3 regions of the Streptomyces sp. NBC_01166 genome follow, and region 1 is predicted to be linked to each of the others. Evidence: riboswitches for the same ligand, from Rfam matches in the RefSeq annotation. Region 1 holds a riboswitch; each other region holds the start of a gene.

The links. A riboswitch is a leader RNA that binds a small molecule or an ion and turns the genes downstream of it on or off. The one in region 1 is predicted to bind cyclic di-AMP.
Region 2: linked by a shared signal. The riboswitch ahead of OG379_RS33875 (peptidoglycan DD-metalloendopeptidase family protein) and the one ahead of OG379_RS20815 (M23 family metallopeptidase) in region 1 are both predicted to bind cyclic di-AMP.
Region 3: linked by a shared signal. The riboswitch ahead of OG379_RS29190 (transglycosylase SLT domain-containing protein) and the one ahead of OG379_RS20815 (M23 family metallopeptidase) in region 1 are both predicted to bind cyclic di-AMP.

What each region holds. Positions count from the first base shown of each region.
Region 1 is NZ_CP108613.1:4,527,521-4,537,082, forward strand. Features, by position in the region: gene OG379_RS20795 (FAD-binding oxidoreductase) at 127-1,518, opposite strand; tRNA gene OG379_RS20800 (tRNA-Met) at 2,003-2,076, shown strand; gene OG379_RS20805 (MerR family transcriptional regulator) at 2,191-2,937, shown strand; gene OG379_RS20810 (PP2C family protein-serine/threonine phosphatase) at 3,072-4,229, shown strand; cyclic di-AMP (ydaO/yuaA leader) riboswitch at 4,463-4,615, shown strand; gene OG379_RS20815 (M23 family metallopeptidase) at 4,627-5,667, shown strand; gene OG379_RS20820 (aldo/keto reductase) at 5,872-6,816, shown strand; gene OG379_RS20825 (PrsW family intramembrane metalloprotease) at 6,813-8,261, opposite strand; gene trmB (tRNA (guanosine(46)-N7)-methyltransferase TrmB) at 8,332-9,225, opposite strand; gene lhgO (L-2-hydroxyglutarate oxidase) at 9,218-9,562, opposite strand, start outside.
Region 2 is NZ_CP108613.1:7,492,077-7,501,638, forward strand. Features, by position in the region: gene OG379_RS33855 (aspartate aminotransferase family protein) at 1-297, shown strand, start outside; gene OG379_RS33860 (helix-turn-helix domain-containing protein) at 355-975, shown strand; gene OG379_RS33865 (DUF6126 family protein) at 1,043-1,216, shown strand; gene OG379_RS33870 (tyrosine-protein phosphatase) at 1,226-2,050, opposite strand; cyclic di-AMP (ydaO/yuaA leader) riboswitch at 2,465-2,623, shown strand; gene OG379_RS33875 (peptidoglycan DD-metalloendopeptidase family protein) at 2,628-3,542, shown strand; gene OG379_RS33880 (SGNH/GDSL hydrolase family protein) at 3,719-4,546, shown strand; gene OG379_RS33885 (TetR/AcrR family transcriptional regulator) at 4,690-5,301, opposite strand; gene OG379_RS33890 (Glu/Leu/Phe/Val dehydrogenase dimerization domain-containing protein) at 5,356-6,555, opposite strand; gene OG379_RS33895 (PPOX class F420-dependent oxidoreductase) at 6,711-7,145, shown strand; gene OG379_RS33900 (MBL fold metallo-hydrolase) at 7,265-8,461, shown strand; partial or broken gene OG379_RS33905 (IS5 family transposase) at 8,675-9,543, opposite strand.
Region 3 is NZ_CP108613.1:6,335,827-6,345,388, forward strand. Features, by position in the region: gene OG379_RS29155 (FadR/GntR family transcriptional regulator) at 1-435, shown strand, start outside; gene OG379_RS29160 (NUDIX domain-containing protein) at 473-901, shown strand; gene OG379_RS29165 (hypothetical protein) at 938-1,897, opposite strand; gene OG379_RS29170 (heavy metal translocating P-type ATPase) at 2,086-4,359, shown strand; gene OG379_RS29175 (flavodoxin family protein) at 4,434-4,886, shown strand; gene OG379_RS29180 (helix-turn-helix transcriptional regulator) at 4,971-5,366, opposite strand; gene OG379_RS29185 (hypothetical protein) at 5,510-5,740, opposite strand; cyclic di-AMP (ydaO/yuaA leader) riboswitch at 6,098-6,283, shown strand; gene OG379_RS29190 (transglycosylase SLT domain-containing protein) at 6,288-7,157, shown strand; gene OG379_RS29195 (hypothetical protein) at 7,386-8,000, shown strand; gene OG379_RS29200 (SIS domain-containing protein) at 8,069-8,962, opposite strand; gene OG379_RS29205 (MBL fold metallo-hydrolase) at 9,369-9,562, shown strand, end outside.

The DNA.
Region 1 (9,562 bases):
CAGGGCGACGATGTGCCGCTACCGGTGCCGCGCCGCTCCGGGGGCGTCCGGATCATCAAGCGGTGCATGCAGACTGTAACCCTCCCAGCACGGCTTTCCCCCGGTATTCCGAGCCCGGCGTGACGGTCAGTGCGGCGGTGCGGGCTCGATGTTCTGGTTTGCGTGGAAGAGGTTGTGCGGGTCGTAGGATCGCTTGATCTCCGCGAGCCGGTCGTGGTGGCCGCGGTAGGTGGCCCGGACCCGGTCCTGGGACTCGTCCGTGCCGAGGAAGTTCACGTAGCCGCCGCCCATGGAGTACGGGTGCAGCGCCTCCCAGTAGCCTACGGCCCACTCCCGCAGCGCCGCCGCGTTGGCCGGATCGGGGTCGATGCCGGCGATGACGCCCGACCAGAGCGCGTCACGGTAGGCCCAGGCGGTGTCGTCGGGGCCGACCCGGCCGGCGGCTCCGTCGACCGGGTACAGGTGCATGGTCGACAGGCCGGTGGGGAGCTTCTCGGCGAAGGCGGCGTGCACGTCGACGGCGTCGTCCGTGATCCGGTCGAAGAAGTCCCCGCGCCAGTACCACTGGAGGCCGGACGGCATCAGTGCGTCGAACATCGACTGCAGCGCCGGATAGGGCATCGGCGCCGTGAAGTGGAAGGCGGGCGGCCCCGGTTCGTTCACCACCGCGAGGGTCTCGCCCAGGGAGTCCGGGTCGGCCGTCGAGGACCAGACGACCCCGCACATCTTCTGCCCGTGTATCTCCTCGGGGAAGGGCGGGCCCGGCGGGACGCTCAGCGAGGCGAAGAAGCCGGACAGGTCGTCGGGTGCCTGCGGCAGGAAGTCGCGGTACCAGCGCATGACGTCCTGGAAGAGCTCCAGGGGCCAGACGGTGATGCCGACACCCACTGTGTCGACGGGGTGCAGCTCGAAGTCGAACGACGTGACGATGCCGAAGTTGCCGCCGCCGCCGCGCAGCGCCCAGAACAGGTCGGGGTGCTCGCTCGGGTTCGTGGCGACGAAGCTGCCGTCGGCCAGGACCACGTCCGCGGAGACCAGGTTGTCCACCGAGAGGCCGTACTTCCGGGTGAGATAGCCGTGGCCGCCGCCGAGGGTGAGCCCGCCGACGCCGGTGGTGGACATGATCCCCGACGGGGTGGCGAGGCCGAAGGCATGCGTGACGTGGTCGAGGTCGCCCAGCGTCGCGCCGCCGTCCGCCTGGGCGGTCTGGGTGGCCGGGTCGACCCGTACGCCGTGCATCGGCGAGAGGTCGAGCGTCACGGCACCGTCCCGGAGGCCGAGGCCGAGGCCGGGGCCGCTGTGCCCGCCGCCCCGGACGGCGACGTCCAGGCCGTTGTCGCGGACGAAGTCGACGGCCGCCATCACGTCCGCCGTGTCGCGGCACCGGACCACGGCCGCCGGCCTCTTGTCGATCATGGCGTTGTAGACCGCCCGGGCCTGCCCGTACTCCTGGTCGTCCGGGCCGATGACCGGGCCGCGCAGAGCCGTTCTCATCGTTTCGAGCAGGGTGCCGTCCATGATCGTCTCCTAGCGCACGCATGCGCCCGGCCTCTCCTGGCACACCCCCGCGTCGGGTGGGGCAGCTGGGCCGACGCCGGCACCTGGGATGCCGCGCAGACGGGACCGAACACCGAAAGGCTTGCCCTTCCAGCGTCCCGCCGCTCCGGATGCCGCGCAATCGCGGAGCCGTGCCCCGGTGCCGGCCGGGGCACGGCGTGGGCTCAGCCCTGTGGCGCGGCCGAGGCGTTGTCCCGCGGGGCGATCGGGGCGGGTATGTGCGGTGTGGACATCCAGTAGCCGTCCAGACAGGCGAAACGCGAGATCGGGGGGTGCGGAAACATCCTTGAGCACGTCACTGTGCCTGCCAACTGCAAGGTATGCGCCCTGTGTTGACGCATAGCATCGGGGGCGAGGGGTTCCCGGTCGCGAGGGGGGTGGGGCAGGTGCGGCCATAAGTGGTCGGAGCACCGTCCCGGATGGCGTAGAGTTGCAATCACAACGGCGCGGGGTGGAGCAGCTCGGTAGCTCGCTGGGCTCATAACCCAGAGGTCGCAGGTTCAAATCCTGTCCCCGCTACTGAAGACAGAGGCCCGGATCCTTTCGAGGATCCGGGCCTCTGTCGTATGTCGTCACCCGGCCGTACGTGCGGCGCTTGACCTTGACGCTGCGTAAAGATCTAGCGTTTCCGGCATGGAGTGGTCCATCCAGGAAATCGCCCGGCGGGCCGGCACCACGAGCCGGACTCTCCGGCACTACGGCGACATCGGTCTCCTCGTGCCGAGCCGCACGGGCGCCAACGGCTACCGCTATTACGACCAGGAGGCCCTGGTCCGGCTCCAGCGCATCCTGCTCCTGCGGGAGCTGGGACTCTCGCTGCCCGCGATCAAGGACGTGCTGGAAGGGCAGCGGGACACCTCGGCGGCGCTCCGGGCCCATCTGCGCCTGCTGGAGCAGGAGCGCGAGCGCATCGGGCGGCAGATCGCCTCGGTGCGGACCACTCTCCGCAGGACCGAGGAAGGGGAGGAACTCATGGCCGAGGAAGTGCTCGACGGCTTCGACCACACGGTGTACGAGCAGGAGGTCACCGAGCGCTGGGGCAAGGAGGCGTACGAGCGGAGCGGCAGGTGGTGGCGCGGGCTGAGCGAGGACGGGCGCGCGCGCTTCCAGGGCGCGCACGATGCCATCGCCCGGGACTACGGGGAGGCCAGGGCGGCGGGCCTGGAGGCCGGCAGCGACGAGGTGCAGGACATCGCGCGCCGGCACTGCGAGTGGCTGTCGGTGACCATGGAGGTCACGCGCGCGTATGTGACGGGCATCGGGGAGATGTACGTCGCCGATCCCCGGTTCGGGAGGAACTACGATCGCCACGGGGACGGAACTGCCGTCTTCGTACGGGACGCACTGACGATCTACGCGCAGCACCGGCTCCCCGGCTGACCACCGGCGGGCGGGGGCTCCGGAGCGCTCCTCCCTTTGGCCGATGACGAGTCGCCGTTCGGCGCGGCTCCGGCCAGCCTGGGTGGGGCGCGGTACCGTCCGCACCCGTGGGTGGAGCGGGCAGGAGCGCACAGGTGGGGAAGCGGGACGGACGGCGGGGGAGCGCACCTGGGGCCTCCCGTTCCCGGAATTTCGTGCGTGCGCTGCCGGCTCTGATGATCGGTGCCGGCGTCGTCCTCGACCTCTCGACCCCGACCGTGGTCTCCGCCGTTCCGCTCTTCGCGGCGGCGCCACTGATCGCCGCACCGTTCTTCTCGCTGGCCAGCACCGTCCGCGTCGGGGTGACCGCGATCCTCGTGGTGCTCGCCATCCGGATCTCGGACGGGGAGCTCGGCAGGGTCGTGCCGGTCACCGATCTGCTCACCCTGGTCACGGTCGCCGCGCTCTCCCTCGTCATCAACCGCGTCGTGCGCCGCAGGAACGAGCAGCTGGCCTCGGCGAGGGTCATCGCGGAGACCGCGATGCGCGCGGTGCTCCCGACGCCCGAGGACCGGATCGGCGGGCTGCAGGTCGCGGCGCGGTACGAGGCGGCCCAGGCGGACGAGTTCGTCGGCGGCGACCTGTTCGCGGTCGCGGACACGCCGTACGGGGTGCGCCTGGTCCTCGGGGACGTACGGGGCAAAGGGCTGGACGCCGTGGCCGCGGTGGCCGTCGTGATCGGTGCGTTCCGGGAGGCCGCCGAGCAGGAGAGGTCGCTGGAGGGGGTCGTCCAGCGGCTGGAGCGGGCGCTGGCCCGTGAGGGCTCGCGACGGGGCGGGCTCGACTCCATGGAGGGGTTCGTCACCGCTGTCGTCGCGGAGATCCAGTCCGGCTCGGACGTCCTGCGGGTCGTCAACCGCGGGCACCCCGAGCCGCTCGTCCTGCACGCGGACGGGACGCTCGACGTGCTGGCGCCGACGGCGCCCGCGCTGCCGCTCGGGATGGGGCTGGACGCGTGGCCGGACCGGTCGGACGAGTGGACACTGCCGGCCGGGTCGATGTTCCTGGCGTTCACGGACGGGCTCTCCGAGGCGCGGGACGCGAAGGGCGTCTTCTACGACCCGGCGGCCCGGCTGCGCGGCCGGCTCTTCCCGGGGCCGGAGGAACTGCTGTCCGCGCTCACCGACGACGTACGGCTGCACACCGGCGGCCGGTCGACGGACGACCTGGCGCTCCTCGCGGTCGGGCGTCCGGCGCGGGGCCAGCAGGAGCGGCGGACGACGGTGAAGATCGTGGGGCGGGACCGTGAATGACCGGTCGCGACCGTCGGTAGTCGAAGGACCTCGCTCCGCATAACATTTGACGTACCGTCAGAAACTGCTGGCCGGATGAGGGGTGCTCAACTCGCCCGTTTGCGCCCGTTTGGCACCCGAAAGTCCAGGCCGGAGTCACGACTGATCTAAGGGAACAGCTTGGAATCGGACCCGGGTGTCTATTAACGTTCGATAACGCAGCGCGGTTGTACCCGCCGTCGCCAGAGACGGCACCGTGCGCAGCGCCGAATTCCGCAAGGGAACCGGGGAACCACCTACATGGGGTGAATCGGACACCTGTGTCTCGCGAGAGGCGAAGGGGTCCGTAGGAGACCTTCCTGCTCCGAACCCGTCAGCTAACCCGGTAGGCGAGAAGGAAGGAAAGGAGTGCGCCCACGTGGCGTCCAATCAGCCTGCCCCCGAGGCCCCGTCATCCTTCAGGGCCGACAGCCTCGGTCACGAGGACAGGACTTGGGAGGAATGGAACCCCACCGAGGAGTCCATCCGTCCCGTACGCGGTCGGCACCGCGTAGCCAAGCAGCGCGGTCTCGCCCGTAGCTCCACCGTCCTCGGCGTCGGCGTCATCGCGGCCGTCGGAGCGGGTGGCATGGCCACCGCGCAGAGCAAGCCGCCGGTCTCCATTTCTCTTCCCGATTCCATCGCGGACAATCTTCCCGACGCCAAGTCCCTTCCCGGCGTGGGTGCTTTCATGTCCGGCGACTCCGACCCGGACCACGAGACGGTCGCCGTGTCCGCTCCGCTGACCAGCGCGGGCATCACCGCCGCCGAGGCCGAGCAGGGCACCACCGACGCGGGCGAGGCGCTCCGCGCGCGCATCCTCCAGCAGGCCGAGCAGCAGCAGGCCGGAGCCGAGGCCGAGGCCAAGGCCGCGGAGGAGCAGGCGGCGGCCGAGGCGGCCGCGGCCGAGGCGGCGAAGCAGCAGAGCGAGGCGGAGGCGAAGGCCGCCGCGAAGAAGAAGGCGGCCGAAGAGGCGGCGAAGAAGAAGGCCGAGGCCGAGCGCCTCGCCAAGCTCGCCGCCAGCTACGCCATTCCGACCTCCTCGTACACCATCACCTCGACCTACGGGCAGTCCGGTTCGATGTGGTCGTCAGGCCACCACACCGGCCTGGACTTCGCGGCTCCGACCGGCACGCCGGTCAAGGCCGTGCACAGCGGCACCGTGAAGTCGGCCGGCTGGTCCGGCTCGTACGGCTACCGCACGGTCCTGGAGCTCGATGACGGCACGGAGATCTGGTACTGCCACCAGTCCTCGATGGACGTCACCGCCGGACAGAAGGTCACCACCGGCGAGACCATCGGCCGCGTCGGCGCCACCGGCAACGTGACCGGACCGCACCTCCACCTTGAGGTCCACACCCCGGACGGCACCGGCATCGACCCGATGGGCTGGCTGAGCAGCAAGGGTCTCTCGGTCTGATCCCGCTCGGACGCTGACTGATCCCGCTCGGACACCGGCCGATCCTGTTCGGACCGGCTGACCGATGCCGTTCGGACGTCGACGCCGCAGGCGGCGCACCGGAACCCCGGCGGCCCTGACGCACGACCCCCCGACGTCAGGGCCGCCGGTCTCTCCGGGGCCGTAAACGGAATAGTGGCCTCAGTCGGATCGTTGTTGCCGGGTATGACTTCTCTGCGCCCGCTCGGTTCATCGAGCCTTCAGGTCTTTCCCCTCGCCCTCGGTGGCAACGTCTTCGGCTGGACGGCCGACGAGGACCGCACCTTCGCGGTTCTCGACGCGTACGTGGCGGCCGGAGGAAACTTCATCGACACGGCCGACTCCTACTCCGCCTGGGTCCCGGGCAACGAGGGCGGTGAGTCGGAGACCCTCATCGGCAAGTGGCTGGCGGCCCGCTCCCGCCGCGACGATGTCGTCATCGCCACGAAGGTCGGCGCCCATCCCGCGTACAAGGGCCTCTCGCCCACCACGATCAAGGCGGCGGCCGAGGCGTCCCTGCGCCGGCTCGGCACCGACCACATCGACCTCTACTACACGCACTTCGACGACGAGAGCGTCCCCGTCGAGGAGATCATCACCGCGCTCGACCAGCTGGTGAAGGCGGGCACGGTCCGGGAGATCGCCGCCTCCAACATCAGCCCCGAGCGGCTCCAGGCCTCCCTGGACTTCTCCGAGCGAGAGGGCCTCGCCCGCTACGTCGCGCTGCAGCCGCACTACAACCTCGTCTCGCGTGACACCTACGAGGGCGCGCTCCAGGACACGGCGGCCGCTTCCGGTCTCGCCGCCGTCCCGTACTTCGCGCTGGCCTCGGGCTTCCTCACCGGCAAGTACCGGGTGGGCGCCTCGGTCGACAGCGCGCGGGCCGAGGGCGCGGCCAAGCACCTGGAGACCGAGCGCGGGCGCAAGGTGCTCACGGCGCTCGACAGGATCGCCCAGGAGCACGGTGCCGAGATCGCCACCGTGGCCCTCGCCTGGCTGGCCTCGCAGCCGACCGTGGCCGCGCCCATCGCCTCCGCGCGTACGGTCGAGCAGCTGCCGGCGCTGGTGGCGGTGGCGGAACTCCGGCTGACCGACCGGGAGCTGGCGGAGCTGACCGAGGCATCCGCCTAGGAGGGACCGGTGGGGCGCCCGCCCTCCTCCAGGTACGGGTTGTGGCCGCCGTAGTGCCGGTGCGGTGCGGGGAGGTGCTGCGGCGGGCCGCCGTACGGGAACTGACGGGGGAACGGCGGCGGCGCCGACGGGCGGGAGGCGCGTAGCCGCCCCGTCGCGTGGGCCGCGTACGTCAGAGCCGGCGCCGCGATCTCCCGGCGGTGCCACAGATGGTGCAGCAACTCCTGCTCGCGGAGGGCGAAGTCCCGGCCCGCGCCGTCATGGCGTGCCCTCCGGCGCAGCATGGCCAGGGACGTGGCGAACGACTCGTACTCCGCGACGGCGCGGGCCGCGGCCCTGCCCCGTGCTCGGTCCGGGTGGCTGTTCCAGTGCCTGGCCATGTCGCGGGCCATGCCCCGCGCCCGCATCGAGGCCAGGGCGAGCGGCTCGGCGGGGGTCAGCCAGCCGGCCGCCGCGTACACCGGCAGCTCGGTGGAGAGGGTGCGCAGCTCCCGCTGGCGCGACCAGACCGCCAGCCAGGTCACCAGTCCGAAACACGGCACCATGAACGCGCCGTACACCGCGTAGAAGCCGTACGGTCCGAAGGCCGACGAGCCGTTCCACAGGGCGTGCATGCCCATGGCGAGGGTGAGACCGAGCAGGGGCAGGACGACCCGGCGCACCCGGTGGCGTGAGCCGCCGAGCGCCGCGATGCCGAAGCCGATGCCGGAGAGCACGGTGAACAAGGGGTGCGCGAACGGCGACATGACCACGCGGACGAAGAACGTCCCCGCCGTCACCGAGGCGAAGCCCGTGGTCCCCATCTGCTGGTCCTCGCCGAAGGCGTTGCCCAGGTAGAGGATGTTCTCGGTGAAGGCGAAACCGGTCGCGGTGAACCCGGCGACCACGATCCCGTCGACGATCCCGCCGAACTGCCGTCTGCGGAAGAGGAAGATCAGCAGGACCGCGATGGCCTTCGCGCTCTCCTCGACGACAGGGGCGACGACCGTGGCCCCGAGGGTGTCGGCGCTCGCCGGATCCGCGGTGGCTGTCGCTATCCACCGGGTCGCGAAGGAGTTGGCGATGATCGCCACGAGCGCCGCGGCGCACGCGCCCCAGGAGAACGCGAACAGCAGATTCCGCCAGGGGCCGGGCTCGACCCGGTCGAGCCAGCGGAAGGCCGCCATCAGCAGCGGCACGGGCAGCACGGCCAGCCCCAGCCCCACCAGGAAGCCCTCCGTGCCCGTCTGCCGGCGCACCAGGGCCAGGATCACCAGACCGCAGAGCGCGAGCACCGTGATCAGCGCACCGGCGCGGAACGCCTTGCTGCGCCAGACCATGCCGACGCGGCGGGGCCGGTAACGCCACTGGCCTCGCTCCGGGACGGCGCCCAGGAACTCGTCGAGCTTCTGCTCCTCGAGAACCGGGACGTCCGGCTGCTGGTGCTGCACGGACCCCTGGTACACCCGACGACCCTAACCAGGGTCACTGACACCTGGCCATGCCGCCGTGGCCGAGATGGCGGGCCGTGGCTGATCAGCGACGGGTGAACAGCACGTCGTGCACGACATGGCCCTTGTCCAGGCCCTGGCCCTCGAAGCGGGTCAGCGGCCGGAACGCGGGCCGTGGCGCGTAGCCGCCGTCCGCCTGGGTGTTCTCGAACAGGGGGTGGGCCGTCAGGACTTCCAGCATCTGCTCCGCGTACGGCTCCCAGTCCGTCGCGCAGTGGACGAGCGCGCCCGGCTTCAGGCGCCGCGCCACCAGGTCGAGGAACTCCGGCTGGATCAGCCGCCTCTTGTGGTGCCGCTTCTTGGGCCAGGGATCGGGGAAATACACCCGGAGCCCGTCCAGAGCGGCCGGCTCCAGCATCTCGCGGAGCAGGATGATCGCGTCGCCGTTGGCGACACGGACGTTGGACACCCCGGCCCGGTCCGCGAGACCCAGCAGGTTGCCCTGGCCGGGGGTGTGGACGTCGACGGCCAGGATCCCGGTGCCGGGGTCGTCGGCCGCCATCTGCGCCGTCGCCTCGCCCATCCCGAAGCCGATCTCCAGGACCACCGGAAGGCCGTCGAACAGGGTGGGGAGATCGAGGACGCCCTTGCCGTCGATGTCCAGGCCCCACTTGGGCCACAGCCGCTGGAGAGCGTCCTCCTGGCCGGCGGTCACCCGGCTGCGGCGGGGCTGGAAGCTGCGGATCCGGCGCTCGTGGTGCGAGCCCGCCGGGTCGGCGGCCGGGCCGCCGGGGAAGCGGGGCTCCTGGCGCAGCCTGCGCTGTCGCTCGAAGGAGGCGGCGCGCCGCTCCGCGGCGTCCGCGTCCGGCGTGGCACCGGGGCCGGTCTCCGGCGTGGCGCCGGGCGTCTCCGCGGCGGGGCCGGGCGTCTCCGCGGCGGGGCCGGGCGTCTCTGGGGTGGGGTTCAGGGGCTCAGACACAATGACCCGATTCTACGGCGGGAGGCGCCCACCCCGTCGCGCGAGCCCGCAGCAGGGCCCGTCGCGCCACCTCCCTCCCGATGGGCAGGGACGCGGTCGCGGCGGGGGACGGGGCGTTCAGCACGTGCACGGTGTGCGGGGCGTCCCGGATCAGGAAGTCGTCCACCAGCGTGCCGTCCCGCAGGACCGCCTGGGCCCTGACCCCGGCCGGGGAGGGCCGCAGATCGGCCTCCGTCACCTCCGGCAGCAGCCGCTGGACGGCCCGCGTGAACGCGCTCTTCGACAGCGATCTGTGCACCTCGCCCGCCCCGTACCGCCAGTGGCGCCGGGCGATGCG
Region 2 (9,562 bases), 3.0 Mb from region 1:
GGCCGGCCGTCCTCCCTCAAGCTCCGCAGCCGCTGGGCGATGCTGCAGGCCGCCCGCAAGGGGCTCTTCGCCCAGATGGTGGTCGTGCCGCTGCTCCAGAAGCACCGGATCCTCACCCAGGTCTCCGGTGATCACCTGGAGGTGATCAAGCTGATTCCGCCGCTGGTCATCGGGGAGCCGGAGGTCGACCGTTTCGTCACCGCCTTCACCGCCGTCATGGACGACGCACACAGCGGGGGCGGGCTGATGTGGGACTTCGGCAGGACACTGGTGAAACAGGCCGTGGTCAACCGCTGATGTTGCCTCTGAGGCAAATTATTTGCCTCAGAGGATAAATCCTGGCCCAATGGAGGCATGAATCCTCCTGACGGAGGGGTGGCCGACGAGCTCCCGGGGGTCGCGCCACGCCTACGCGACCTGCGCCGCAATCGCGGCCTCACCCTGGAGAGCGCGGCGGGACGGGCGGGGCTCTCCCCGGCCCACCTCTCCCGGCTCGAAACGGGCCGGAGGCAGCCTTCGCTGCCGATGCTGCTCGGCCTCGCCCGGGTCTACGGTACGACCGTCTCCGAGCTCCTGGGTGAGATGCCGCCCGAACGTGACGCGATCGTCCGCGGCGGCCCGCCCGCCGGCACGCCCCGCTCGAACGAGCCGGGCGGCTGGCTCTACCGGCAGGCGGGCGGGCCGGGCCGCGCCATGCAGGCGCTGCACGTCCGTGTCCCGTACGGCGTGGAGGACGACCTCGTGCGCGTCCACCCCGGCGAGGAGTGGCTCTACGTCCTCGACGGCAGGCTGCGGGTCGTGCTCGGCGAGACCGTGCACGACCTCGATCCGGGGGACAGTGCGCACTTCGACTCGCTCACCCCGCACCGGATCGCGGCTCTCGACCCCGGCGGGGCGCGACTGCTCTTCGTTCACACGCTGCTGCAGAGCCCGGCCGCCGAGTTGTGCCTGGGCAGCGGGATCCACCGGCTCTGAACCCGCACACCCGTACCGTGCGCCCCCTTCGCCACCCCGGCCCGAGCGGCCGGTAGAGAGGACTGTCATGTCCGATTCGGAGTACTACGACCCGCTCACCCCGCGCAGGCCGAAGAGCAAGGACACGCAGGAGCGGCGGATGCCCCGCGGCGTAGTGATCCGGCTCTTCGCCTATCTCGTGGCCGGACACGTCATCGCGGGCTTCCTCTTCCTTCTCTTCACCGTGGCCGGCAAGGGCTGACGCCCGGCGTCACGCGCCCTCGACGAGTCGGGCACGCAGCTTCGCGCGGGTCTCGGCGCTGATCTTCAGCCCTTCCAGGAGATACCGGTCCGTGCTGCCCCAGATCTCGTCGATGGTCTCGAACGCCGCGGCGAGGTATTCGGCACGGGCGCCGAAGAGCGGATTGAGCAGTTCCATCACCTCGTCGGACATCCCCACCGCTGAGGTGTCGCTGCGGCGCACCTTGTAGCGGCGGTGCGCGTCGTTCGACTTGAGGTAGTCGGCCTCGATGGCCTCCTTCTCGACGCCGACCGCGAGCAGGGAGATCGCGATCGAGAGGCCGGCCCGGTCCTTGCCCGCCGCGCAGTGCATCAGCGCCGGCACGCTGTCCTCGGCCAGCGCGTGCAGCACACGGCTGTGTTCGGCGGTGCGGTCCTTGATGATCGAACGGTACGAGGCGATCATCCGCCCCGTCCCCTTGCCGTCGGCCAGGATCGAGCGCAGCTGCTGGATGTTGCCGTCGCGCACCAGCCGCCAGAACTCCGCGCCGTCCGCCGGGTCGGAGAGAGGGATGCTGACATTCCGGACGCCGGGCAGCTCCACGTCAAGACCGTCGAGCTTGTGGTCCGCCGCGTTGCGGAAGTCGAAGATCGTGTGCAGCCCGAGCCCGGCGAGGAAGGCGGCGTCGGCCTCCGTGGCGTGGGCGAGGTGGCCGCTGCGGTAGAGGCGCCCGTACCGCACGGTGCTGCCGTCGACGGTCGGAAGCCCGCCGACGTCGCGGAAGTTGCGAACACCGGTCAGGTCGATGTCCGTCGGCTCGGGGCCGACCGGCGGGACCTCTGGCAGCTGCGTCACAAGGGCTCCTGGGGTGTCGGGCGTCGGCGCCGCTCGCCGACGGGGGCACGCCCGCGACGATACGACATGGCTGCATCGGACAACTGTCTCGGCTGCCGTGGTCCTGGTCTCCCTGGGCGGACGAGATCGCGTCATGTCCGTATTGGTGTATTTAGCAGAACATGCCCCGCTTGTGCGGGAGATGAGGTGAGGCAGGTGAGCGGGATCATATCCGTGACGGTGTGTGGTGAGGGTGCCGGGGGGTATTCCGGACGCCGTGCGGAAAGCCAAGATCGGTAATCCACGGAGTGTGACGGGAATTCCGCGCCGGAAATGAAGCGTGGATTCCGGTCCGGAATCCACGGCTTGTTCGCGACGTCCCCGCTCGCTTACGGTCACGGTCAATCCGGACGGAACGCCTAATCCTGCCGCCGCCCGGAATCCGCACCGACTCACGTGTGGCAGGAGCGGGGGAACCAGGTAAGCCGCCGGCCGGAGGGATCCGGTACGGCTCGGGGTCAAGACGCGCACCGCGCGGCCGGGCATCTCCAGTCCGAACCCGACAGCTCACCTCGCAGGCGCCGGAGAGGAAATCCCCATGCCCGCAAAAGGCAAGCACCGTCGTACGAAGACCGGCCCGATCTCCCGAGGCGTCCTTGCCGCAGGGACCGGCGGCGCCGTTCTTGCCCTCCCGCTGATCGGCGCCACCGGCGCACACGCCGCCGAGCAGGCCGCGCCGGCCGCCAAGTCCGCCTCCGCGCACAGCGCCCCGGCCTCGGCGAAGAGCGCCCCGAAGACCTACTCCGTGGTCTCCGGCGACTACCTGGCGAAGATCGCGGGCGACCAGAAGATCAAGGGCGGCTGGCAGAAGCTGTACCAGGACAACCGTGACGTCGTCGGCGAGAACCCCAGCCTGATCCTCCCGGGCATGAAGCTGACCCTCGGCGCCAAGGCTTCCGGCTCCGCCGAGGCCGCGCCCTCCAAGTCCGCCCCGTCGGCGGCGAAGAAGGCCGCTCCGGCCGAGAAGAAGGCCGCACCGGCCGAGGCGACGTCCGCTCCCGCGGCCAAGACCGCCGACACCGGCGCGTCGGAGGAGAGCACCGGCTCCGGCTGGGTCACCCCGGTCGAGAACGCCAACGTCACCACCCAGTACCGCGCCTCGGGCGCCAGCTGGTCCAGCGGCTACCACACCGGCTCCGACTTCCAGGCGGCCTCCGGCACCAGCGTCCGGTCCATCGGCCCGGGCACCGTGGTCTCCGCCGGCTGGAGCGGCTCGTACGGCAACGAGGTCGTCATCCAGCACAGCGACGGCATGTACTCCCAGTACGCCCACCTGTCCTCGCTCGAGGTCTCGGCCGGTCAGACCGTCACCGGCGGCCAGCAGATCGGCCTCTCGGGCACCACCGGCAACTCCACCGGCCCGCACCTCCACTTCGAGGTCCGGACCGGCCCGAGCTACGGCTCCGACGTCGACCCGATCGCCTACCTGCGTTCGCACGGCGTCTCCATCTGAGACACGCCATCCGAGGGTGTCATCCCGGGCTGAAGGGGAGGGGCGGTGCGCGCTTGCGCACCGCCCCTCCCCTTATTCCGGCTTTACCAAAAACTGACCGGGTGGTCTTTCTCACCACCCGTCAACCCCTTATTACGGTCGCGTAGGTCACAATCGAAGGTGCAAGATAAGCCCTTGTGGCAGACGATTCGAGAAACAAACAACGAGGCATCATCGGGTCGTACGCAGCGATTGGCGACAGCTTCACCGAGGGCGTCGGAGACCCCGGCCCCGGCGGGACACTCGTCGGCTGGGCCGACCGGCTCGCGGTGCTCCTCGCGGACCAGCTCCCGGTTCCCGGCGCGGTGGTCGCCCCCGCGGACGACACGCACGGCAACTTCCGGTACGCCAATCTCGCCGTACGCGGACGGCTCCTCGACCAGATAGTCGAGGAACAGGTCCCCCGCGCCAAGCAGCTGGCACCTGATCTGGTGAGCTTCTGCGCCGGCGGCAACGACATCCTCCGTCCCGGCTCCGACCCGGACGATGTGGCAGAGCGCTTCGAGCGTGCGGTCGCCGACCTGACGGAGGCGGTCGGCACGGTCATGGTCACCACCGGCTTCGACACCCGTGGCATCCCCGTGCTCAAGCATCTGCGGGGCAAGATCGCCATGTACACCGCCCATGTCCGGTCCATCGCCGACCGCTACGACTGCCCGGTGCTGGACCTGTGGTCCCTGCGGTCCGTGCAGGACAGGCGGGCGTGGGACAACGACCGGCTGCACCTCTCGGCGGAGGGACACACCCGCGTCGCGCTGCGGGCCGCCCAGGTCCTCGGCCTCCAGGTGCCGGCCGACCCCGACCAGGTGTGGCCCCCGCAGGTACAGCGCGGAGCGCTCGAGGTCCGGCGCGACGACATCCAGTGGGCGCGCGAATACCTCGTCCCGTGGATCGGCCGCCGACTGCGCGGGGAGTCCTCCGGGGATCACGTCGAGGCCAAGCGCCCCGACCTCCTGCCGCTCTGACCGCTCGGCCGCTGCCCCGTCGTCGGGGGCCGGCCACGGGGAGCGGACGCCGGGCCGGGCCCGGCGGAACGAGCCCGTCCGATGCGGATACCCGCACCGGGCGGGCAGGTATCCGCTCCGGTAGGCGCAGCAGCGCCTGCCCCTCAGGCGGTCAGGACCTCGTGGTCGATGCCGAGTTCGCGGGCGAGCGCCTCCTCGGTCCACTGCAGCATGGTGGCCCGGGAGAGCGGACCCGCGTACGAAGTCATCTGGACGGCCAGCCCGTCCAGGAGCGCTGTCAGCCGCCAGGCCACGGACATCGGGTCGTCGCAGTGGAACTCGCCCGCCGCGGCCCCCTCTTCGATCACCTCGGCCAGCTCGGCCTTCCACTGCTGGTCGAGGTCTCCGGCCACCTCGCGCAGCACCGGGTCACGGAGGGCGGAGGCCCAGCCCTCGATCCACAGCCGCCAGCCCTTGGCCTGTCCGGTCGGCGCGTACCAGCGCACGGCGGACCTGAGCCGCCGGACCGCGCTGGTGCGCCGGGTCAGCAGCTTGCGCAGATGGGCGAGATCGGCCTCCGCCGCGTACGCGAACGCGGCGGCCACCAGTTTCTCCTTCGACGAGAAGTGGTAGAGCACCAGCGCGTTGCTCACCCCGAGAACGGCGGCCACATCGGCGATCCTGACCGCGGACACGCCCCGGACCTCGATCTGCTCGACGGCAGCTCGCAGGAGCTCCTCACGTCGCTCCGCCACACTCAGCCGCACTCTCGCCACGCCGTTACCCTAACCAACGCTCCGGCGCCGGCATCCGGCCCCCGTGCCCAGGGCCTACCGGTACCAGCCGAACCGCTCCGCCATCACCGGCAGACGGTCCGCGACGAGCGCGTGCGCCGCCGCCCGCGGGGTGCAGCCGTCCGCGGCCGCCCGCTCCAGGACGCGGTCCGTCAGGACGCGCATCGAGCGGCGGGTGTGTCCGAACGCCTCCTCCGCATCGGGTCCGATGTCCCCGAACAGCGTCCACCACCACCACGCGTTCGTACCGGAGTTGACGACCACATCGGGGAGAACCGTGATTCCGCGCTCGGCCAGCAGTGTCTCCGCTTCCGGGAGCACCGGCATGTTGGCCGCCTCGACCACCCAACGGGCCGTGACCGAGGCCTGGTTCACGGCGTCCACGGCGTACGACACCGCGGCCGGGACCAGCACCTCGACGTCGGCGGCCAGCCAGGCGTCGGCCGGCAGCTCCTGGTCCCCGTCGCCCAGCGCGCGCCGGTCCACCGCCCCGTGTGCGTCCCGGGCGGCCAGCAGTGCCTCGACGTCCAGGCCGGCGGGATTGGCGATGGTGCCCTTGATGTCCGCGACCGCGACGACGGACAGTCCGGCCCGGGAGAGGAAGCGGGCCGTCGCCCCGCCCATGGTGCCGAGCCCCTGGAGGGAGACCCGGGCACCGAGGTGTGGCACACCCGCCCGGTCCAGTGCGGCGAGCGTGGATTCCGCGACCCCGCACCCACCGACCAGCTCGTCCAGCCCGATCCCGTCAACCGTGACCGCGAAGGCGTCCGCGAGCCGTCGCCGTGCGCCCACCTCGTCGTCCAGCAGGGGATAGACCGCCTGGACCGTGGAGACGAGGCCGGCCTCGGCCGCGGCCCGGTCGACGAGATCCTGGCTCAGCCCGAGATCCTCGCCGGTCGTCCAGACGTTCTCGATGTACGGACGCATCGCCCGCAGGAAGCGGACGAGCACCCCGTAGGCGGCCGGATCGCGCGGGTCGCAGTCGATGCCTCCCTTGGACCCGCCCAGCGGGATGTAGCGCGTCCGCGGGGCGCCGGCGTCGAAGTGCAGGGCCTCCTTCATGGTCATGCCCCGTGCCAGGCCGGCCACCTCCGCGAGAGTGCAGCCCTTCCTCATCCGCAGGCCCCCGCTCGACACCCCGCGCACCAGCCGGTCGACGACGAGGTATCCCTCGGTGCCGGTGACGTGGTCCGTCCAGGTCAGGGACACCAGCGGGGCGGGGGAGAGGGACTGCATCGGGCGGCTCCTGGATTCACCTGGGTCGATTTACTGAACAGCGAGTCAGTATCAAGAGGGTGGGACGCGGCTGTCAACGCGTGTGGAACACCGGATGTGACATCGTCGTACGCCCGATGCGGAATCCTGCGGGGGGTACGGACGTTGGAGTCGGCATGACGGAACCCTCGCGTGCGGCGCTGCTACGACTCTTCGGGGAGTACGACGGCGGGGTGCTGGTCACCCTCAAGCGTGACGGCAGGCCCCAGCTGTCCAATGTGAACCACGCCTATTACCCCGAAGAAGGGGTGATCCGCGTGTCCATCACCGAGGGGCGTGCGAAGACCCGCAATCTCCGCCGGGACCCGCGTGCGAGCTACCACGTGACCAGCGAGGACCGGTGGGCCTGGACCGTCGCCGATGTCACCGCCGAGCTGACCCCGCCCGCCGCCGACCCGCACGACGCGGTCGTGGAGCAACTGGTCTCCCTCTACCGGGACGTGCGGGGTGAGCACCCGGACTGGGACGACTACCGCCGGGTGATGGTCCAGGACCGCAGAGTCGTCCTGACCCTGCGGATCGAGCATGTGTACGGCCAGCCGCGCGCCTGAGGCGGGACCCCACGTGGCACGGTTCGGGCGATCCCTGACTGTGCTCCGTTCACCGCCGAGCTCTCGCTCCGTCCTGAATCCAGACCATAATGACGACACCGACTCCCTCAGGAGATGTTGTGACCGGCGCCGACAACCAGCCTTCGCTCCGTACCAGACTCCGCTCGCTGCGCCCCGACGCCTTCGGCGCGGACCCGGCGGGGGTGCGGATGGAGCGGATCCGTCGCTCGCCCAATTTCGCCGACGGTGTCTTCCAGAACCCGGAGGGGGCGCGGACCAGGCCTTCCGGCTCCATGCTCGAATTCGCCAAGGTGTACTTCCATAAGGAGCAGCGGGCCCGCAGGTCCCCTCTCGGCACCGTGCCGGTCCATGCCACGACCTTGGCCGATCTTGCCGCGCCGCCGGCGACGGGCCTGCGGGTGACCTGGCTGGGCCACTCCAGTGTGCTCACCGAGATCGACGGCCGCAGGGTGCTGTTCGACCCGGTCTGGGGCGAGCGCTGTTCACCGTTCGCCTTCGCCGGGCCCAAGCGGCTGCACCCGGTCCCGCTGCCGCTCGCCTCGCTCGGGCCGGTCGACGCCGTGGTGATCTCCCATGACCACTACGACCACCTCGACCTGCCCACGATCAAGGCCCTGGCGGGGACGGACACCCTCTTCGCGGTGCCGCTCGGTGTGGGCGCCCACCTGGAGCGGTGGGGCGTGCCCCTGGACCGCATCCACGAGCTCGACTGGAACGAGACCACGGAGATCGCGGGCATCAGCCTGACCGCCACCCCCGCACGGCATTTCTGCGGCCGAGGGCTGCGCAACCAGCAGCACACGCTCTGGGCGTCGTGGGTCGTCGCGGGTCCGGAACACCGGGTCTACCACAGCGGAGACACCGGCTACTTCTCCGGTTTCGGCGACATCGGCGCCGAGCACGGCCCCTTCGACGTGACGATGATCCAGGTCGGCGCCTACTCGGAGTACTGGCCCGACATCCATATGACACCGGCCGAGGGTCTGCGCGCACACCTGGACCTCCAAAGCGGCAGGCCGCATGGTGCGCTGATGCCGATTCACTGGGGCACGTTCAACCTTGCACCGCATGCGTGGGCGGAGCCGGGGGAGTGGATCAAGGATGCTGCTGAGGAGGTAGGGCAGCCGGTGGCGTTCCCTCGTCCGGGTGAGCCGTTCGAGCCGGCGGGGGAGCTTCCCTCGGATGCGTGGTGGCGTGCGGTGTCGGCGCCGATCGCGCACCCGTGGCGTCGCCCGGTGGTGGCGGACGCGGCGCCGGCACACCGGGAGGAAGTCGATCTTGCGGGCGAGCGGTGATGGCAAGTGAAGATGATCTTGAGCGGCTCTCTCAACTGCTGAGTGATCTGCCGTGTGAGGAGAGGGCTCGTCTGTGGGCGGTTGTCGACGGGCCCTCTCGAAGCGGGCCGTCAGCTGTGCCGCGAAAATTCGAGCCGTTGCCCTCCGTGCAGGGCACGATGCGCGTCTTGGTCGGAACGCGCATCGTCTGAGAGGTCGTTGTCGTCCGATGTTTCATCCCGAGATGGCATGCTCTGTGGTCGTCTTCGGGCCGCGCCAGGAGATGGTGTTCTCGCTGCTGAGGCGGCGGGCCATGAAGCCGGTCATGGCAATGTGGATCACGGCTTCGGAGCGGGTGGGCAGGGTTTCGTAGTCGCGGGCCAGGCGGCGGGGGAGCATGAGCCAGTTGTAGGTTCACTCAACCGCCCACCGCTTCGGGAACGGGGTGAAGCCCCTGCTCCCAGGCTTGCGCGCGGTGATCGCCATGTCGATGCCGAGGGTGGCGGCATGCTCGACGAGGTGCTGGCTGTAGCCGCCGTCGGCCCACGCCTTGCGGATGCCGGGGGGTCGGTGGCGACCTGGTCGAGCAGCGCGGTGTCGGCAACAGAGTCCTGCACGCCGGCCGCGGTCACCAGCACGGTGAGGAGAAGGCCGAGTGTGTCGGTGATGATGCTTCGCTTCCTGCCGACGATCTTCTTGCCGGCGTCGATGCCCTGGCCTGTTGCGGGAGCGCTGGTGGAGGTCTTGACGCTCTGGGCGTCGATCACGCAGGCCGTTGGCTTGGCGTCCCGGCCTTCCTTCTCTCGCAGAAGCTGTCGGAGCAGGCCGTTGAGCTGGGCGACCACGCCCTCGTCGGCTCATTTGGAGAAGTAGCCGTAGACGGTGTTCCAGTGCGGGAAGTCGTGCGGGAGGTACCGCCACTGGACCCCGGTGCGGTCCACGTACAAGATCGCGTCCATGATGTCGCGCAGGTCGTGCTCGGGCGGTCGGCCGAAAGCCAGGGCCCTGCCACGGCGCTCGGAGCGCCACGCGGCAAGGACCGGCTCGATCAACTCCCAGCGGGCATCGGACAGATCACTCGGATATGAACGTCGCTTCGGCATGCTTCCGGCGTACCGCGCC
Region 3 (9,562 bases), 1.8 Mb from region 1:
CGGCTGCGGCGCGCGGCCGTCACCGACGTCTACGAGGTCCGCATCGGCATCGAGGTCGAAGCCGCGCGGCTGGCCGGACGGCGCCGGACGGACGACGACGTCGCCGCCCTCACCGCCGCCCTGGCCGGACGCCGCGCCGCCGCCGGATCGGGCGACGCCGCGTTCGTCGACGCGGACATCGCCCTGCACGCGGCCGTGGTCGCGGCGGCACACAACCCCGTACTCTCGGCGCTGTTCACCGAATTCGTCCCCACGCTGCGCAAGGGGCTGATCGACATGCTCGCCCTGCTCGAACTGCGCTCCGGGGACCCGAACCACGGCGACGAGGACCACGCCTCACTGGTGGACGCCGTCGCGCGGGGGGACGGCGACGCGGCAGGCCGCACGCTCCGCGAGGAACTGGAGCAGACGCTGGCCCGGCTCACGTCGCTGTAGCGGGACTCGCCGTCGGCCGAGAGGGAGGGGAGTGGGGATGAGCACGCCGAGAATCCGTGTCGCCGCGTATGTGATCCGGCGTCGCGAGAGCGCGGAGCTCCTGGTGTTCGACCACGTCGGCATGGCTGACGCCGGAACCCAGGTTCCCGCCGGGGGAGTCGAGCCGGGCGAGGAGCTGTCCGACGCCGTTCTGCGGGAGGTCGCCGAGGAGACCGGCCTGCTGACCGCCGACGTGATCCGGCCGATTGCCGTCGACGGGAGCCCGCACCCGCAGACGCGGCAGCCGCGCCGGACCACGTTCTTCCTGCTGCGGGCACCGGAGGGCTCGCCCGACGCGTGGGTCCACCGGGTGCGGGGTGACGGCGTGGACGCCGGCCTCACCTTCGCCTGCCGGTTCGAGGCCCTGCCGCTGCGGCGGTCCCTGGCCGACGGGCAGGACGCGTGGCTGGGGAACCTGGAGCTCTGAGAGGGACCGGGAAGCCGCACCGGCAGCCTCCGCACGTCAGTGGCCGTGGCCCCCGTCCGTGGTGCTGTCGTCGTGCCCGTCCGAAGGGGTCGCCGGACGGGGGGTGTCCGCCCCGGCCCGGGACGGGACGGTGAAGGCCGCCGTCCGGACCGTGCCGTCGTGCTTGAAGTCCAGGAACAGCCGGTAGGCGGCGGAACCGGGCGCCGTCGCGGTGAACGCGACCTCCGGTCCGGCTTCCGTGGAACCGTCGCCGGGCTCCCCGTCGGGGTGCACGTGGAGATAGGCGAGGTCGCCCGCGCGCAGGGCGACGAGATGCCCGTACGCGCCGAGATAGGGCTGCAGGTCGGTGACGGGCCGGCCGTCCTTCCGCACCGTGAAGGTGAGGTGCTCCGGCACGCCGGGGCGCAGGGTGCCGTTCAGGGAGACCGTGTACCCGTCGACCTCGGTCGTCGGAGCGGGCTTCGGGAGCTCCGCCTCCTTGTGCGTCCCGGACACGGCCAGATCTGCACCCAGGGTCAGGTCCACGGCGTTCCTGTCGGCCGGCGTGAAATCTGCGAAGACCCGGTAGTCGCCGGCCGCGGGCAGCTCCACGGGGGTGCTCCACGTACCGTCGGCCGCCCGCGTGGGGTGCAGGTGGCGGTAGGTCGCCAGGTCGCGGGAGGCGAGGATCAGATGCATCTCCCTGTCGTGCTCACGCTGGAAGTCGGTGACCGGACCGCCCGACCGGTCGAGAACGGCGAAGCGCAGCTCGCTGCGCCGGTCCGCCTTCACGCGTGGGGTCCTCAGGTCGAGCGTGTAACCGCCCTCGGAGATCTGGAGGCCCCCGGCCGGAGGCCCGGTGCGGCTGCCCTCGGAGTGTGGCGCCGCACTCTCCGTGCGGCTGGAAGGCTCGGTGGTGCCGGCACCCGGGTCCGTGACGGCTCCGATGCCGTATGCGGCGCCGAACGACGCGGCCAGAGCGGCGGTGAACGCGGTGATCTTCGCGGCGGGATTCATGACTGCTCCTGTTGCCTTCTGCGTGGAGGGCTCGCGACGGTCCGACGACTCAGACCATATACCCGTGGGGGGTATCTGCAAGTGATGCTGATGAGGCTTGCGATGCATACGGGTGGGGGGTATACCTGACCGACGGGAAAGATACCCGTGAGGGGTATACTGGGTTCCGTTCGGACGAGGAGCAGTAAATGACTTCAGCCACTACCGGCGCCGACCGGGTCGAGCTCGCCATCGGCGGCATGACCTGCGCCTCGTGCGCGGCGCGGATCGAGAAGAAGCTCAACCGCATGGAGGGGGTCGAGGCCACGGTCAACTACGCCACGGAGAAGGCCAGAGTCGACTTCGCCGGGGACGTCTCGGTCGACGACCTGATCGCCACGGTCGAGGCCACCGGCTACACAGCCCGGCGCCCGGCCCCACCCCTCCCCGAGCCCGGCGGCTCCGGCGAGCCCGCCGCCGGCCGGGGCGAGGACGAGCGCGCCGACGGCGAGCTGCGGTCCTTGCGCCAGCGGCTCGTCACCGCGGTGCTGCTCGCCGCGCCGGTCGTCGCGATGGCGATGATCCCGGCCCTCCAGTTCGAGTACTGGCAGTGGCTCTCCCTCACGCTGGCCGCCCCGGTCGTCACCTACGCGGCCTGGCCCTTCCACCGTGCGGCCTGGACCAACGCCCGTCACGGTGCGGCCACCATGGACACCCTGATCTCGGTCGGCACATCGGCGGCGTTCCTCTGGTCGCTGTGGGCGCTCTTCTTCGGAACCGCCGGGATGCCGGGCATGACGCATCCATTCGAATTCACGATCAGCCGCGGCGACGGAGCGGGGAACATCTACCTGGAGGCCGCCGCCGGAGTGACGGCCTTCATCCTGGCCGGCCGGTATTTCGAGGCCCGCTCGAAGCGCAAGGCGGGCGCCGCCCTCAAGGCGCTCATGGAGCTGGGCGCAAAGGAAGTCACCGTGCTGCGCGAGGGCCGTGAGATCACCCTGCCCACGGCCGGTCTGCACGTGGGGGACCGCTTCCTGGTCCGCCCCGGCGAGAAGATCGCCACGGACGGGACCGTCGTCGAGGGCTCCTCGGCGGTCGACGTCTCGATGCTGACCGGCGAGTCGGTGCCCGTCGAGGTCTCCACAGGTGACTCCGTCACCGGGGCGACCCTCAACGCCGGCGGCCGCCTGGTCGTCGAGGCCACCAGGGTCGGCGCCGACACCCAGCTGGCCCGGATGGCCACGCTCGTGGAAGAGGCCCAGAGCGGCAAGGCCTCCGCGCAGCGCCTTGCCGACAGGATCTCCGCGGTCTTCGTGCCGGTCGTCATCGGGCTGGCGCTCGCCACGCTCGGTTTCTGGCTCGGCTCGGGTGCGGCACTCACCGCGGCCTTCACGGCGGCCGTATCCGTACTGATCATCGCCTGCCCCTGCGCACTGGGCCTGGCCACACCCACCGCCCTGCTCGTCGGCACCGGCCGCGGGGCCCAGCTCGGCATCCTGATCAAGGGACCGGAGGTCCTGGAGAACACCCGCAGGGCCGACACGATCCTCCTCGACAAGACGGGCACCGTCACCACGGGCCGCATGACGCTGCTGAAGGTCCACGCGGCCGCCTCCACGGACGAGGCCGAAGTGCTGCGCCTCGGGGGCGCACTGGAGCACTCCTCCGAACACCCGATCGCCCGGGCCGTCGCCGAGGGCGCCGCCGGGACCGTGGGCGCGCTGCCCACGCCCGAGGGCTTCACCAACGTCCCCGGCCTCGGTGTGCAGGGCGTCGTCGAGGGCCGTGCGGTCCTCGTCGGCCGGGAGAAGCTGCTGGCCGACTGGTCGATCGAACTTCCCGAGGAGCTCAGGAAGGCCAAGGACCTGGCCGAGCAGGACGGGCGGACCGTGATCGCGGTGGCCTGGGACGGCGAGGCGCGTGCGGTCCTGGAAGTCGCCGACGCCGTCAAGGAGACCAGCGCCGAAGCGGTCCGGCGGCTGCGCGGCCTCGGGCTGACCCCCGTCCTGCTGACCGGTGACAACAAGGCGGTCGCCACAGCCGTCGCGGCCGAGGTCGGCATCGACGAGGTCATCGCCGAGGTGATGCCGCAGGACAAGGTCGAGGTCGTCAAGAGGCTCCAGGCGGAGGGACGCAGCGTCGCCATGGTCGGCGACGGGGTCAACGACGCGGCCGCGCTCGCCCAGGCGGACCTGGGCCTGTCCATGGGGACGGGCACGGACGCCGCCATCGAGGCCGGCGACCTGACTCTCGTACGCGGGGACCTGCGGGTGGCCGCCGACGCGATCCGGCTCTCCCGCAGGACGCTGGGCACGATCCGCTCGAACCTGTTCTGGGCCTTCGCCTACAACGTGGCGGCCCTCCCGCTCGCCGCCGCCGGCCTGCTCAACCCCATGATCGCCGGTGCGGCCATGGCGTTCTCGTCGGTCTTCGTCGTCGGCAACAGCCTCCGGCTGCGCGGCTTCCGCGCCGCCGGCTGAGAGGACGTCCGCGCCCCGCGGACCCGCGTCCCTCGACGGGGGCGCGGGAATCGGTGAGCGGGTAGGTTCAAGGCGTGGCCACTCTGCTGATCGTGCATCACACCCCCTCGCCCAACTGCCAGGCGCTGTTCGAGGCGGTGCTCTCCGGCGCGACGACGGAGGACATCGAAGGCGTCCGGGTCGTGCGACGGGCGGCGCTCTCCGCCACGGCCTCCGACGTGCTCGCGGCCGACGGCTACCTCCTCGGCACCCCGGCGAACCTCGGGTACATGTCCGGCGCCTTGAAACACTTCTTCGACCAGGTCTACTACCCGTGCCTGGACGGGACGAAGGGCCGGCCCTTCGGCTACTACGTGCACGGCGGCAACGACGTCACCGGCGCCGTACGGGGCATCGAGACGATCACCACGGGCCTCGGATGGCGGCGTACGGCCGACGCCGTGACTGTCACCGGTGAGCCGGGCAAGGCCGACACGGAAGCGTGCTGGGAACTGGGGGCGACACTCGCCGCCGGACTGATGGGCTGACAGACTCCCGGCTACGGTCACCCTCGCACCACCCGGGCCGGCACCTCCTGGGCATGCCGCCGTACCCGGACGGCAGATGCCGCGTCAGGTGCGGTCGATGTGCACGCTGGTCGACTTCACGCGGGCCGTGGCCTGCATGCCGACCTCGAGTCCCAGTTCCTCCACGGCTTCCCGGGTGAGCAGCGAGACGAGGCGGTGCGGGCCGGCCTGGATCTCGACCTGTGCCGCTACGTCGCCCAGCTTCACCGCGGTGACGATGCCGGGGAAGGCGTTGCGGGCCGAGGTGTAGGGGACCTCTTCCTCGCCGGGGGAGGCCTGACCGACCTCGATCGAGAACGCGGCCAGATCACGGCCGTCGATGAGGCGGCGCCCGCCCTCGTCGCGATGGGTCGCTACCCGGCCCGCGTCCGCCCAGCGGCGGGCGGTGTCCGGGCTCACGCCGAGAAGACGTGCCGCCTGCCCAATGGTATAGGTCTGCATGTGCTGCACGATATGGCTCAACGGCTTGCATTTGCAAGGTACTCATGAAGTCAGCCTCGCATCTGCGAATCCTTCTCAGGTCCGTTGCGCGACCTGCGGGCTTCCGCCGGGCGCCTGAGTCGACGCCCCCCGCCCGCCCCGTCTCAGTGCGGCCTCCAGGTGAGCTTGCCGCCGCCCACCCAGCGGATGACGGCCGGGTCGTCGAGGTCGTGGACCGGAATGCCGGCCGCCGCGGCGGCGATCAGCACATCCGTCATCGCCGTCGCACTCCCGATCACCTCTCCGTCGATCTCCACGATCCGGAAGGGGGGATGGCCGGGCTGGACGGGCAGGACGGTGATCCGGGGCGCCGAGGCGAGAGGGCTTTCAGTCATAGGCGGATCGGTTCCACGCGGGCGCCCTCGGTATGCGCCTGAGCCTCAGCTGTGAGTCGTATGCCCGATTTGAGGTAGTTTTTTGGAATTAATCCTGTAATCCATAAAAGGCCATTTCGTGTGACCTGGGGCCTTCGCGCGGGCGCAAAACGCCCGAATCGGACTCCGTGACCAGGGTCACTTCATGGGTCCCGGACGCAGGGGTGCGGTAGTCGGTTCCCTTCTGCGCCAAGAGAAATGGGCGACGCGATGTGGGGTGGATTACATGAATTCCCGAGAATTGATCTTGCGAATGAATTGTGATCATCGCGCCAGGCTTGTTCCTTTCCCTATTTCTCGCCTACGGTCACCATCACTCCGGGCGGAACGCCGAATCCTGCCGCCGTCCGGTTACCCGACCACTTCTCGTACGGCAGGAGCGGGGGACCCAAGTAAGCGCCGATCCGGTTTCCGGAGCGGCTCGGGGTGAAGTCGCATTCGCATGCGGCCGGGCATCTCCAGCCCGAACCCGACAGCTCACTTCGCAGGCGACGGAGAGGAATTCAGCATGCCCGAAAACGGTAAGCACCGTCGTTCCAGGACCAGTTCGCTCACCCGCGGCATCATCGCCGTGAGCACGGGCGGAGCCGTCCTGGCCCTCCCTGTGATCGGTGCGACCGGAGCCTTCGCGGCCCCGGCCCAGCCGGCCGCCGTGGAAAAGGCTGCGACGTCGACTGCCGCGTCCGGCAAGGGAATTGCCGCGCAGAAGTCCAAGTCCACCACCTATTCCGTGATCTTGGGTGACACCCTTGCGAAGATCGCACGCGAGCATTCCGTGAACGGTGGCTGGAAGGCCCTGTACGAGAACAACGAGAAGGCTGTCGGCGGAAACCCCGACCTGATTCACCCCGGTCTGAAGCTGACCATCGGCGGCAAGGCCGAGAACAAGTCGGCGGACAAGGGTGGGAAGGCCGAATCCAAGGCCTCCGCCTCGTCCGACCGTGCCTCTGAGGGCGCCGACCGCGCCGACCGGTCGGAGCGCACGAGCACCCCCACCGCCGCGGAAGGCGCACCTGCCGCCGCCGAGGCCGCTCCGGCCGCCGAGCCGGTCTCGTACACGAACGACCTCGACGGCTGGATCAAGGAGTCGCTCGCCGTCATGGCCGAGCACGGCATCCCCGGCAGCTACGAGGGCATCCACCGGAACATCATCCGCGAGTCCGCGGGCAACCCCCAGGCCATCAACAACTGGGACATCAACGCGATCAACGGCGTGCCGTCCAAGGGTCTGCTCCAGGTCATCGACCCGACCTTCCAGGCCTACCACGTGCCCGGTACGTCGATGGACAGCTACGACCCGGTCGCCAACATCACGGCCGCGTGCAACTACGCCGCGGACAGGTACGGCTCCATCGACAACGTCTTCGGGGCCTACTGAGCCTCGCCCAGGCGGGACCGCTGCCGCACGGGCGTGTGACAGAGGGACAGTAGTGACGGGTGGTGCGGGTTCGGCGGAACCCGCACCACCCGTCGTCCGTTTTCGGCGGGCCGATCGGCTCCGGAGGCCCCCGCGCCGTCGGCATCACGACGGCCGAGGTGTCGCCGACAGGCCGGGCGGGGTGCGGGTGACTGGTTTCGTACAGGTTCGTCGTCCATACTGCCCGCCGTGGAGCAGCGCATAGATTCGAACACCAAGCCCGAGTTCGCCGCAGGGACAGACCCGGCGTACATCCCTGGCCTGACGGCCCCTGTCCCCGCGCGGACGGAGGCGGAGAAGGCGGCGCCCCAGGAGCCCGAGGAGGCCCAGGAGACCCGGGAGACCGGGACTGCGGACGCGCTCGCCGACGGGGCCCCGGACGAGTCCGCGGCCGCCCCCGAGGACGCCGCCGTGGACGACAAGGCCTCCGACGACACGGCCGGGGGTGACGACGAGGCCCCGGCCGGCGGGACGGCCCCGGAGGCCGAGCCCGTGCCCGCCGGCAGGAGCGCCGTCGATGAGGACGGCCCCGTCTTCGAGGTCAGCGACCGGCGCGGATCCATCAGGGTGGACGCGGACGGCGTTCGCTTCCGCCTCGACGACCAGGAGGCGGAGTTCGACTGGGCCGAGATCGGTGCGGTCGAGGTCAAGACCGGCCGCTTCGGGCGCCGGTTCACCGTGACGGTCCACCTGTCGAGCCGCCGGTGGTTCAACGCCGAGGTCGAGGCCGGATCCCGGGGCGACCTCAAGGGGTGGACGGCGGAGCTCGACGAGGCGCTGGACGCTTACTTCGAAGAGGCCTGACCTCTTCGGGGCATGCCTGAGCACCGGGCCGGACGGCCGGCCCGGTGCTCAGGCACGCCGTGGAGCCGTCAGGCTCCCGGAGCCGTGCCGAGCACCACCGACCGGGTCAGATGGCGCGGCAGGTCGGGGTCGAGGCCACGGGCCGCCGCTCGGGCGATCGCCAGCCGCTGGACCCGGACCAGGTCGGCCAGCGGGTCCAGTCCGCTCTCCACCCAGCGGGCCCCGGTCGCCAGCACCTGCTCCCGCAGCCCCTCCGGAGCGGCGCCGAACATCCAGGTCGCCGTCCCGGCCGTGGCGATGCTGATGGGGCCGTGGCGGTACTCCATCGCCGGATACGACTCCGTCCAGGACAGGGACGCCTCCTTCATCTTGAGCGCCGCCTCGTTGGCGATCCCCACTGTCCACCCCTGCCCCAGGAAGCTGAACTGGTCGCATTCCAGGAGCCCTTCGGGCAGCGGCTCCGCCAGCGCGGTCTCCGCGTCCCGTACGACGTCCTCGGTGTGCAGCCCGAGATGGGCGCGGAACAGCGTCAGCGCGGTCGTCGCGAACCTCGTCTGGACCACGGACCGTTCGTCGGCGAAGTCGAGGACCACCACATCGTCGGCCGCGGTCATCACCGGGGTCCGCGGGTCCGCGGTGACGGCGACGGTCCGGGTGGCGCCCCGCAGTCGGTTCAGCAGGCCGAGGATCTCCGTGGTCGTCCCCGACCGCGTCAGCGCGACGACCCGGTCGTACGTGCGCCCGAACGGGAACTCCGAGGCGGCGTAGGCGTCGGACTCGCCCTGTCCGGAAGCCTCGCGGAGCGAGGCGTACGCCTGCGCCATGTAATACGACGTTCCGCAGCCGACGACGGCGATGCGCTCACCGGCGGCGGGCAGGGCCGCCTTCCGGTCGGCAGCGACCTCCGCGGCACGGCGCCAGCACTCGGGCTGGCCGGCTGTCTCGGTCTCGACATGCGACATGTCCGCACTCCGCTTCCACTGCTTCTCGCACCTGGTGGGACGGGGGTGTGTGAAATCGACGCCCGCTTGTTCAATTCTGCATATTACATGGGTCAATCGAGCAAGAACAAGCAAAGTGTTCACGCCTCCGTAACCCGAGCGGGGTCGGTTTTCGGCCATGCTCGGTGGGTAGCCGACTCGATCCGGTTCCGTCGAGGCTGTGTGGGTATCGGTCGCATGGCGCGAACTCCGCTGCCGACATCCCGTACATCAGGTGGAAAATGCCCCGTGGGGCTGTTTCTCGACAACCCCGGACGGTCACGGGGCGGCGGCGGGTGGCTCCGGTGAGGGGCGATTTCACGTCATCGGGCACGCACGTTGGCCGAGTTCGAACGCGCGGCCGGAATGCGGTCGGCATAATCAGCCCATGTCGATCACGGGTGGGGAAGTCGTGGACCTCGGCAGGGGTCTGTACGCCTGGCTGCCGCCGCAGCGGGGCTGGGGCCTGGCCAACTGTGGCCTGCTCGTGTCTCCGCGCGGGGGGCTGTGGATCGACACCCCGTACGACACGATGATGGCCGGTCAGTTCCTGGTGGAGAGCCAGAAACGGCTGCCCGACGG